2 regions of the Lysinibacillus sp. NPDC097279 genome follow, and region 1 is predicted to be linked to the other one. Evidence: a T-box and tRNA genes for the amino acid it is inferred to sense, from the RefSeq annotation. Region 1 holds a T-box; the other holds one or more tRNA genes.

What was found. The T-box of region 1 lies ahead of tyrS (tyrosine--tRNA ligase). A T-box ahead of a tRNA ligase gene usually reads a tRNA of that ligase, here a tRNA-Tyr.
Region 2: it encodes a tRNA-Tyr, which carries the amino acid that the T-box ahead of tyrS (tyrosine--tRNA ligase) is inferred to sense. The anticodon was not compared.

What each region holds. Positions count from the first base shown of each region.
Region 1 covers NZ_JBIWDA010000001.1:112,208-118,074, reverse strand. The annotation lists gene ACIQ1H_RS00500 (iron-containing alcohol dehydrogenase) at 1-1,122, shown strand, start outside; gene ACIQ1H_RS00495 (cobalamin-binding protein) at 1,245-2,054, shown strand; gene tyrS (tyrosine--tRNA ligase) at 2,141-3,409, opposite strand; T-box leader at 3,482-3,684, opposite strand; gene ACIQ1H_RS00485 (transglycosylase domain-containing protein) at 3,787-5,867, shown strand, end outside.
Region 2 covers NZ_JBIWDA010000003.1:439,062-444,928, reverse strand. The annotation lists gene ACIQ1H_RS15755 (S-layer homology domain-containing protein) at 1-165, shown strand, start outside; gene ACIQ1H_RS15750 (N-acetylmuramoyl-L-alanine amidase) at 263-2,158, opposite strand; gene ACIQ1H_RS15745 (C40 family peptidase) at 2,402-3,346, opposite strand; tRNA gene ACIQ1H_RS15740 (tRNA-Tyr) at 3,641-3,708, opposite strand; gene ACIQ1H_RS15735 (helix-turn-helix domain-containing protein) at 3,740-3,982, opposite strand; gene ACIQ1H_RS15730 (YvrJ family protein) at 3,989-4,150, opposite strand; gene ACIQ1H_RS15725 (sigma-70 family RNA polymerase sigma factor) at 4,131-4,772, opposite strand; gene ACIQ1H_RS15720 (M20/M25/M40 family metallo-hydrolase) at 5,136-5,867, opposite strand, start outside.

The sequences.
Region 1 (5,867 bases):
TTAAATGATTTAGAAGTGAAGAAGACATTGATCGTAACAGATGAGGGCTTACACAAACTAGGTCTCTCAGAGCAAATTGCTAACATCATAACAGCAGCTGGAATTGATGTTGCAATTTTCCCTAAAGCAGAACCAAATCCAACAGATCAAAACGTTGAAGATGGAATCGCTGTCTATCATGCAGAAAACTGTGATTCAATCGTATCTCTTGGAGGCGGTAGTGCACATGATGCAGCAAAAGGTATCGGACTTATTGCTTCGAATGGTGGACGCATTCATGACTATGAAGGCGTGGACAAATCAGAAAACCCACTGGTACCATTAATCGCTATTAATACAACAGCGGGTACGGCGAGTGAAATGACACGTTTTACAATCATCACAGATACTGAACGTAAAGTTAAAATGGCAATCGTTGACAAGCACGTTACACCGCTAGTTTCGATTAATGATCCAGAGTTAATGATTGGTTTACCTCCAGCTCTAACTGCTGCAACTGGTTTAGATGCATTAACACATGCCATCGAATCATTTGTATCGACAGACGCAACTCCTATTACTGATGCATGCGGAGAAAAAGTACTTCAGCTAGTACCTGAGTTTTTACCACGTGCATACGCAAATGGTGCTGATTTAGAAGCACGTGAACAAATGGTCTATGCACAATTTTTAGCTGGTATGGCGTTTAATAATGCTTCACTTGGTTATGTACACGCTATCGCTCACCAACTAGGTGGCTTCTATAACTTACCACATGGCGTATGTAATGCGATTTTACTGCCACACGTTTGCCGCTTCAACTTAACTGCGCGCACTGAGCGTTTTGCTCGTATCGCTGAATTGTTAGGAGAAAATATTGAAGGCATCAGTAAACGTGACGCTGCAGAAAAAGCAATTACTGCCATAGAAAAACTGTCTAAAGACTTGAATATTCCTAGTGGCTTCCGTGAATTAGGCGCGAAGGATGAGGATATCGAAATTTTAGCAAAAAATGCTATGCAAGACGTTTGTGCTGCAACAAATCCTCGTAAAGCTACATTAGAGGACATTAAACAAATCATTACAGCAGCAATGGGACCTGTAGTAAAATCAGCATCTCTTGAAGCTGTTGCACTTTCTTAAAATTATCTTAACAATGGCGTGTCTCAATGAGGCACGTCTTTTTTTGAGCAAAAAGCAATCGCTTATTGTATGTGCGTCTAGTGAAAGCTATACTTTTCTTAAAAAGATATGGGGGGACACATATGCGTTTAATTTCAATTTGCCCTAGCAATACAGAGCTTGTTGCCTATTTAGGGTTAACCGATCAACTTGTAGGTGTTGATGATTTTTCAGATTGGCCATTAGCTGTGCATGAATTGCCAAAGCTTGGACCAGACTTATCCATTGATATGGATGCACTAGAGACATTAAAGCCAGACTTAGTCCTTGCATCGTTAAGTGTACCTGGCATGGAAAAAAACATAGAGGCATTACAGGAGAGAAACATTCCCCACATCGTCTTTAATGCCAACTCGTTAAATGAAATTGCTCAGGACCTTATAACACTGGGTATTGCTTGTGGCGTAGAGGAGCATGCCAAAAAGATTTCTGAGGAATATTTACACTTTATCGCACAGCTTCAAACGATTGCCCAAACAATTCAAGAAAAACCGACACTCTATTGGGAATGGTGGCCAAATCCTATTTTTACGCCTGGAAAGGTCAATTGGTTAACTGAAATTAGCGTTCTTGCAGGTGGCCAAAATCTTTTCCACGATATTGAGTTAGCAAATGTCCAAACAGACTGGGAAGAGATTATAAGACGTAATCCAGATTATATTTTAATGGCATGGGTCGGTGTTGCCTATGAGCGCATTAAACCAGCCCATTTATTGAAACGTCCACAGGCCAACGAACTTCAGGCTGTTCAAAAACAACATGTTCATGTAATGGAAGAATGGTTGTACTGTCGCCCTTCCCCTCGACTTGTGGAGGGCGCCCTAAAACTCGCGCAGCTTCTACACCCTCAAAGCTATCAGCAAATAGCTCTGCCATCCTTTTTAGAATGCTAAAAACAAAAACATCCCCTCGAAGTAACGAGGGGATGTTGAATTGTGTGAGAATTGTGTGAGAATTGTGTGAGTGACAGGCACCCAATCTATCCGAATTTCACCATATGGTATTTCTTCTTACCGCGACGCACAATGCTAAATGCATCTTCTAAGCGATCTTTTTCATCTACGATATATTCTAAATCCGTGATTTTTTCACCATTCACGCTAATTGCACCATTTGTTACATCTTCACGAGCTTGACGTTTAGATGATGAAATCCCTGCTTCCACAAGTAAATCCACGATATTTTTCTCTTCTTTCGCCATTTCAATAGAAGGAACATCTTTAAACGCATCCTTCATTTCCTCAGCCGACAAAGCTTTTAAATCGCCAGAGAAAAGTGCAGCAGTAATGCGAATAGCCTGATCTAAAGCTTCCTGACCATGGATTAAGCGTGTCATTTCCTCTGCTAAAGCTTTTTGCGCCTTACGTAAATGTGGCTCTTCTTCTACAGATGCAGCTAATGCGTTAATTTCTTCTTGTGATAAGAATGTAAAGATTTTTAAATATTTTACAACGTCTGCATCAGCAGCATTAATCCAAAATTGGTAGAACTCGTATGGAGATGTTTTCTTACTATCTAACCATACCGCACCACCAGCTGTTTTACCGAATTTCGTCCCATCTGCTTTTGTTACTAATGGAATCGTAATACCAAATGCTTTTGTTTCTTCTTCATGTGTTTTACGAATTACTTCTAACCCAGTTGTTATATTGCCCCATTGGTCTGAGCCGCCCACTTGAATGCGACAGTTGTAGTTGTTGTATAAATGATTGTAATCAATACCTTGGATTAGTGTGTACGCAAATTCTGTAAATGAAATACCTGTATCAAGACGTGAAGCAATCGTATCCTTTGCTAACATGTAATTAACATTAATTAATTTCCCGTAATCACGTAAAAATTCAATTGTACTAATATTCCCAATCCAGTCACGGTTGTTAACAAGTTGCGCTCCATTTCCATCCTCTGCAAATTCAAAAATGCGCTCTAATTGGCCTCGAATAGCTTGCACGTTTTTGTCAATTTGCTCCACTGTTTGAAGTTGACGTTCTTCAGAGCGACCAGATGGGTCCCCGATCATTCCTGTGGCACCACCTACAAGTAAAATTGGACGGTGGCCTGCTTTTTGGAAGCGACGAAGCGTTAATAAAGGCACGATATGACCGATGTGCATAGAGTCAGCAGTTGGATCTACACCACAGTATAGTGAAACAGACTGTTCAGCCAAAAGTTTTTCCATGCCTTCAGCGTCAGTTTGTTGGTACAGCAAACCACGCCATTCTAAATCTTGTAATAATTCGTTTGTCATTGTTTCTTCCTCCTAAATTGTTTTTCTTTAGCGTGTAGAAACAAAAAAGTCCCTACACGCAAAAATTTTGCATGCAGGGACGTTAATAACTAACGCGGTACCACCCGGCTTGAAGATGTCATCCATCTTCCTCTCATTCAACCGCCTTTATCGCAGGCGCGCACGTCTAAGCTCCAAGTACGTAATTCGTCTCTACATTATGACCAGCTTTCACCAACCGCCAGCTCTCTAAACAGGGAATATAGACACTACTGCAAACTCTTCATCACTAGAAAACTATAAGCATTATTCTATACGATTCTCTTTCAATGTCAATAACTATGTTCGAGGCAATTCATTATATGCTATAATAAACAAGATTTTAGGAGGTCGATACCTTGAAAGATTGGATTGAGAAAATCAATGCAAAGATCGATGAATTACTCGAACAAAAATGGATGAAGACATTACGTATTTCAGGCAGTGTAGTCTGGAACTTATTTTTACTATTTTTAGTCTTTGCATTGGTAGGCACAGTATTTGTTGGTTCTGTTGGCGCCGGCTATTTTGCCTCACTTGTAAAAGAAGAGCCTTTACGCTCTAAAGATGAATTACGAGACCTTATTTTCAACTATGAGGAAACAAGTGAAATTTATTTTGCCAACAATATTTATATTGGGAAATTGCGTACGGATTTAGAACGTCGTGAAACATCTCTTAACGCTGTTGCACCTGACTTAATTAATGCAGTACTTGCAACAGAGGATGAATATTTCCGCGAGCATAATGGGATCGTTCCTAAAGCCGTAATTCGAGGGCTACTACAGGACGTAACGAACTCTGCTACGCAAACAGGTGGCTCTACGTTAACACAACAACTAATTAAAAACCAAGTGTTAACAAATGAAGTTTCCTATGAGCGTAAAGCAAAAGAACTATTACTAGCAATGCGTTTAGAACACTTTATGACAAAGGAAGAAATTTTAGAGGCCTATTTAAATATTATTCCTTATGGTCGAAATGCAACTGGACGCAATATCGCAGGTATTGAAACCGCAGCTGAAGGTATATTTAATGTGAAGGCAAAGGATTTAACACTTCCTCAAGCCGCTTACATAGCAGGTATTCCACAAGCACCTTATACTTACACACCATTTACAAATACAGGTGTGCTAAAAAGTGAAGAAGCTTTAAAACTAGGCATCGATCGTATGAAAACGGTACTCTATCGTATGAGAGAAGCAGGCTACATCAATGAGAAACAATATAAAGAAGCCCTCGCTTACGACATTACAAAAGACTTCCGTTCGCCAGAAGCACGTCCAGAAGATCGTTATCCTTGGTTAACGTTTGAACTGGAAGACCGCGCGAAGCAAATTATTGCTGAAAAGTTAGCGCAAGAAGATGGCATCGATCCAGAACGCTTAAAAACAGAAAGTAAATTAGAAGAAAAATATTCAATCTTAGCTGACCGCGACGTTCGTTCAAAAGGCTATCGTATTTATTCCACTATTAATAAGGATATGTACGATGCCATGCAAAAAGCGGCAGATAACTTTAAATATTACGGACAAACGTATACAGGTAAAGGCAAAGATCCTGTAACAGGTGAGGAAATAGATGTGCAAATGCCTGTACAGGTGGGTAGTATTTTAATCGAAAATAGCACAGGACGAATTTTAAGTTTCCTAGGTGGTCGTGATTTTAAAACGAGTCAAGTAAACCACGCAACTCGCTCTACCCGTTCAAATGGTTCAACAATGAAACCTTTACTTGTTTATGCACCTGCAATTGAATATGGCGTGATTGGTGCAGGGAGTCCCTTAGTTGACGTTAAGTTCGCTATTGGCGATTGGAGTCCTAAGAACTTTTCGGCGAACGATGAACGCGGTCTTATTCCTGCGCGTGAAGCGTTAGCTGACTCTCTAAATATATCAACCCTACGCCTATATTATGACATTTTAAATAGACGTCCCGCTGAGTTTTTAGCAAAAATGGGCTTCTCGGATTTACAACCTGAAGATTATACAAACCTTTCAACAGGTATTGGGGCTTTAGAAATAGGTACAACTGTTGAAGAAAATACAAATGCTTATGCTACTTTTGCGAATGGTGGTCAGTTTGTTGATGCCTATATGATTGAAAAAATAGAAGACCAAGATGGTAATCTTATTTATCAACATGAAGCAGAACCTGTACAAGTATTTAGTCCTGAAACATCTTATATCGTGACAGATATGTTGCGAGATGTACTATCAAAAGGCACAGGAACAGTTGCAAAAAATACACTAAAATTCAATTCTGATTTTGCAGCGAAAACAGGTACTTCGCAAAACACGAATGACGTTTGGGTAGTTGGTTATAATCCAAATATTTCCCTTGGTGTCTGGATGGGCTACGATAAACAACGCTCACTTGATGCATTTAATAATACGTACTTGCAACCAAGTGCCCGCATTAACAAACTATGGGGTACATT
Region 2 (5,867 bases), on a different contig from region 1:
ATTGATGTCCCGATATCTCATGTCAATTTTAAAGATATTCAAGCTCTCTTTGCTTTAAATATAACTACAGGCTACGCGGATCAAACTTTTAAACCAAACAGCACGGTAACACGCCAAAACTTTGCCCAATTTGTAAATCGTACACTTCATGCAAACGCTAAATAACTTGATTGTTAGCGCTAATAGATTATCTGTCATCTCCTTCACCCAATAAAAAAAGAGCTACGTCGTTCTAAACTATGAACGATGTAGCTCTTTCGTTTTATTGTTTTGCGTAGTATTGAGAAATACCTTTATAAATAGCTTCAGCAAATAACTCGATATATTGATCATCTGTCATTTTGCCACGGTCTTCACCATTTGTAAGGAAGCCTAGTTCAACTAGAATCGCAGGAATTAATGTATTGCGAATAACATAGTATTGTTGTTCTTTAACTCCACGATTTTTCATGTTTAAGTTATTAACAATTTGGTTATTTACAAAAGTAGCGAGATCAACATCTTCTTGATACATATCTCCAGTTGTTACAGCATAATATGTTTCAGTACCTTGTGCAGAGGTGCTAGATGCTGAGTTGACATGTATACTAACGAAGATTTCGCCAAAGTTTGCATCGGTAAAATCAACACGGTCTTGCAATGAAGGATATGTGTCACCTGTACGAGTCATTAACACTTTCGCTCCAGCTGCTTCAAGTTTCTGTTTTACTAGTGTACTAACTTTTAATGTAATAGACTTTTCTGAAGTAGAACCTACTACAGCTCCAGGGTCCTTACCACCATGACCAGGGTCAAGGATGATAATACGATTTTTCAGTGCATTACCACTTTGGTTTAATAGTTTTAAGTAAGATTTATGCACATAGCCTGTTTGTCCATCAAAAGTAATTTGAGCCCAGTAGCCACTAATGCTGTTAACATGCACATAGTCACCTTTACTTAATTTACCTAGTACCGTAGAAGTTGAGTTCGCTTCTTTGCGGACATTTAAACTATCAACAGTTGCGCGACCTAGTAAGTCTCCTGCCACTGGTGGAGGAGTTGGATCTGGTATAGAAGGTTGTTCTACTTCCACATCCTCTGTACTATTTGCAACAATATAACCTGGTAAACCATTTACTACTGTTAAATAGTAGCCATTAACCGTTTTATAGACAGGCAGTTTAACATTACTATTGATTGTTGAAATTGTTTTAGAAGATGAAGTAGCCTTCACATAAAGATTGATACCTTGTGTTGTCTTCACTTCTTTTTGGATTTTTCCTAACGCATTACCGTCCGCATCTAAAAATTGTGCGTACGTTTTATAAATATAAGCAAATGCACCTTTATATGTTACTTTTAACCAGTCTCCTTCAACTGCATAGACTGATAGTTTTCCACCTTTATCGACTGTACCTACAATGTTTGTACTAATTGAAGAGTCTTTTGATTTACGGATATTCAAGCCATCTGTTGTCACTTGAATTAAACCGATAACCTGTGCTGTATCTGGAACAGTAACACCTTTTACAGGTAACTCTAAACGGTATTTTTCACTTTTAGCACGAGCAACAAATAATGCGAATTGTGCACGTGTTACTTGGCTATTTGGATTATAGTTTTGACCGCTTCCTTTTGTAATACCATTATAGTAAATCGTATTGATATATTGAACGTAGGGATGTGTAATACCTACATCAACAAAAGGAGAATCAATATTTTCGTATTCACTTGCGTCAAGCTTAAATGCCTTTGTTAATACATAACTCATTTCATCGCGAGTTAGAGGCTTGTTCGGTAAAAACTGACCTGTTGTATTTGTTTTAAAGTACCCTAGCTGTATAGCACGTTCAACGTAGCCTGAAAGCTCGGTACCAACTGTTACATCTGAAAAATTGGATTTATTGACAACTAATGGTTTGTTGCCAGAAGCAACAACGGCCATTTTTGCAACTTGTCCGCGTGTCACGTTATTATAAGGCTTATAATACGTTTTACCATTTTCCGTGTACCCTTTAATAACACCTAAACTAACTAAATAATTGATCTCTTCATAAGCTTCATGCTTTTGGGGTACATCTTCAAAACCACCACTAGCATTTGCACTATGTATCGTAAACATAGAAGCTGAAATGAATAAGACGCATAATATAAGACTGATTTTTTTAAAGTACAATGTCTTATTTCCTCCCTTCATGTTCTCGTGTTATTGTGTTCATTTTAACAAAAATTCACATACAAAACTATCATAGATTGTAACTATTCGACATTTTTTTATATCACCCCATTTCATATAGATTCATAAAAAGAAGAGAGCCTGCAAGTGCAAACTCTCCTCCGTCTATACGTTATTTAAAAGAACTTCCATGCATTGCTTCACTTCAAACGTAGCCCTTGTCCGAAGCGAAGTAGAAATTGATTACTTATTCACTTGCTTAGCGCGCTCGATAAATGTTTCAAGCTGAGAAATTTTTAACATTTCATCATAGCCGAAATTACCGTTATCTTTACCTGATGTAATACCGTTTGATGCGATAATTGAAATATATTCTGTTGCCCAATAGTTTTCAGGAACATCAGCAAATGTCACAACATCACCTTTATGCTCAAGACCAAAAGCAACTACTAATACTTTTGCAATTTGTGCACGAGTCATTGGAGAAGAAGGATTAAATTTGCCGTGATCATCACCTGTAAAAATACCTAACTTCGCTACAGCAGAAATTGCTCCAGCATGTGCATAAGTAGGTTTTACGTCTGCAAATGATGTGTTTTTATCAGATGTATCTAAATTTAAAGCTTTTGCAATTTGTACAGCAACTTCAGCACGTGAAGCATATACTGAAAAGTCAATTGCAGCGTCTTTTACTTCAGCAGTCGCTACTTTTGTCACTTCAGCTTGTTGTTCTGCGTCAAAATCTGCTACACGTTTAGCACCAACGTAACGAGAACTCCAATAATATGGATCGTTTACATTAGAATAGCTAACACCTTTACCTGTTTGAGAGTGAATCATTTTACCGTCACCTATGTATATCGCTACATGTGAGATACCACTACCACTCGTGTTAAAGAAAAGTAAATCGCCAACTTTTAGATCACTCTTCGCAACCGCTGTACCTTGCTGATATTGAGAGCTTGATGTACGGTTTAGTTTAATGCCTAAATCGCTGAAGACTTTAGAAGTAAAGCCAGAGCAATCTAATCCGCTAGTAGTTGTACCACCATAAGCATAAGGAATGCCTAAATATTTCGTCGCTGTTTCAGTAACTTCATTTGCAGTTGCCGCTTCAGCGTTATCTATTTGAATTGTTGAAAATAACATAAAAGATGCAAAAATCGGTAATAACCATTTTTTCTTCATAAGTTTGTTATACCCCTCTCAAGGAACTTTTTTGCCTATACATAGACTATCACAAATGAAGGTATTTTAATTTTTCAATTGTGTAACGGTTTTAAAAGTAAAAAAAAAGCTGATATACCAACACTTTGTGGTTTATCAACGCTAAAATATGGGTATTAATTAATGGGTATTCCGGCTTTTTGTAACATTCCTGTAATATTAGCCACGCTTTGTTACAATAGAGTGCCTGTTGAAGTGCCAGGCACTCAAACAACTCAAACAACTCAAATAATTCAAACAATTTCTAACGACTTTAGGTGGCACTCGGATTTGAACCGAGAAAAATGTTTTACAAACTTTGCCTTACCACTTGGCTATGCCACTACGATTTTATTTATTAAAGATGAAAACAACCTAATTATTTTGTTCATTATACCGTTTCTTCAAATCCCAAAATCCTGGGACGGAATTCACATCATATTTTCGTATAGTATTGATGAGCTTAATAAGTAAATCCTGACGTAAATCCTCTCTAAAATGCGGATGGGTTTGATAAAGACAATGTTTCACTATAGGCTCAAAATAATTAATTACAGTTAATAAAGCTTTATCATCATATTTTGACTTTTTTACTAAGGCAATTAATTCTTGTGACATCTCCCTTCAGTCCTTTCTTACGTTTTTAATAAGGTCCGATAATTTATTAATGCTTAATTCAAGATTTTCAATTTTTTTTTCGAATCTAATAAAAAGGTAGACTGTTATTGCTATTGGAAAACCAAAATTTCCGATTATCATGATCCAATCAGATGGTTCTGTTATCATCAGAAATCCCCCTTTTTTCCCCATGACTTTTAATATACATCATCATATTTTCCAAAGCTTTTTTATGGGTCTTAGAGACAGCTTGCTGTGTTTTATTTAATCTTCGTCCAATTTCCGTATCGCTTAAACCTTCTGCATAAGCTAAACTAATTATCTCCTTTTGCTTTTTTGTCAGCGAATTTAATGCATCATACAATATCGGGCTTATTACATAATCATCTAAGTTATCCTTTAAGTTGACCTCACTAAAATGGCCTTCAGCTTGTTCGTCAGCTACTAAATCGAGAAATGTTTCTTGTCCTTCATTAGCATTAATCGTGGCGTCTAAAGTAAGAGAAAATCTAGATTGTATAAGTCTCAATTTTTTGTCGAAATTAATTGAATTAAACTTTAGAGTTGAGGAAATATGAGAAATAAAGCGAATTTTAAAATAAAAATGTTTAAATAACATATCTAATTCTTTCATATTCTCCATAGTTGGGTTTAATATGGTATCCATGTACTTTTCTTTGTTAGTTGGTATTTTCAAAAAGGAAATTACCAACTCGTTATTTAATAGCTGTTGATTTTCACCTTCAAATTTTTTAATTCTTTCTTCATCATCCCTTTTATTTTCCAACATCCAAAGCACTCCTTTTAAGAAGCATACATTCACTTCCAAATTTTAAAAAGAGCATATGTTCTTATTTCGAGTAAAAAAAAGAGTGTAAGTTCTTTTTCAAAGTAAACCATTTGTCCTTAAACCTAGTTTCTCTATCTTATGATTATTTTATCGATTTTATTATTTTCTTAAAATCACCTCCTTTTCTTATTGTATATAGAATAAACAATCTAAAATAAAACAACCTTTCAAAAAAAATTGTCAGTGCCAGTCACTCAAACAATTTCCAAACAATTTAATAAGACTATAAACAAACTCGAAATTGCTCGAGTTTGTTTATAGTCTGAAGGCACTTCTACTGCAGTATCAATGATTATAACTGGCTCATGAACCAAGTAGCTTGTCTATTACTAGTTTCGTTAAATTAGGCATGATTTCCATTGTATATTTTAATTCCGTTCTTTCGTATCTGTTATGTGCATCATAACCATACGGTCCAATATTAATTGCTGGAATATTTAAATCCCTAATGGCCTTATAATCCACAAAATGTTTTGTCCCCCAACTTGGGTTATTGTTCATAACGGATTGAATGCTATCTTCATCGTCATTAATTGCTACACAGCTCATATCACAGATATAAGGAAAATAATTTCTTTGGACAATCGGCTTATTATAATGTGGTTGCACTTTTTCGATTGCATAGTCTAAAGCGATTAATAGATTCTTTTCCTTTTGATTTTTACCAGTCACCTCTACACGTGGTGAATATAGTGACGAATAAAAAAGAATAATAGCAGGGCTTTTATCCTTTGCCCATTTCCAAGTTTCTTCTACAACTCTCGCTGAAAACATACGTACATCTAGTTCTTTATTTGCCAATAAGTTTTCTTTAAAGTTCTTCATATGCTCTTTATAACTTTCACCAGCTTGTGAAATAATTGATTGCTCTAGTTCTTCATAAAATAACACCCTTGTTTCCCAAGGTAATTTTGTATATTCCTGTTCACTAATTTCACAATACCGCTTATAATGATTATTTAAATTTTCCACTACATTATTAAAGGCAATTTCTGCTTGATTTTTCAACTTATCAAGAACATCTTTAGGGGACCA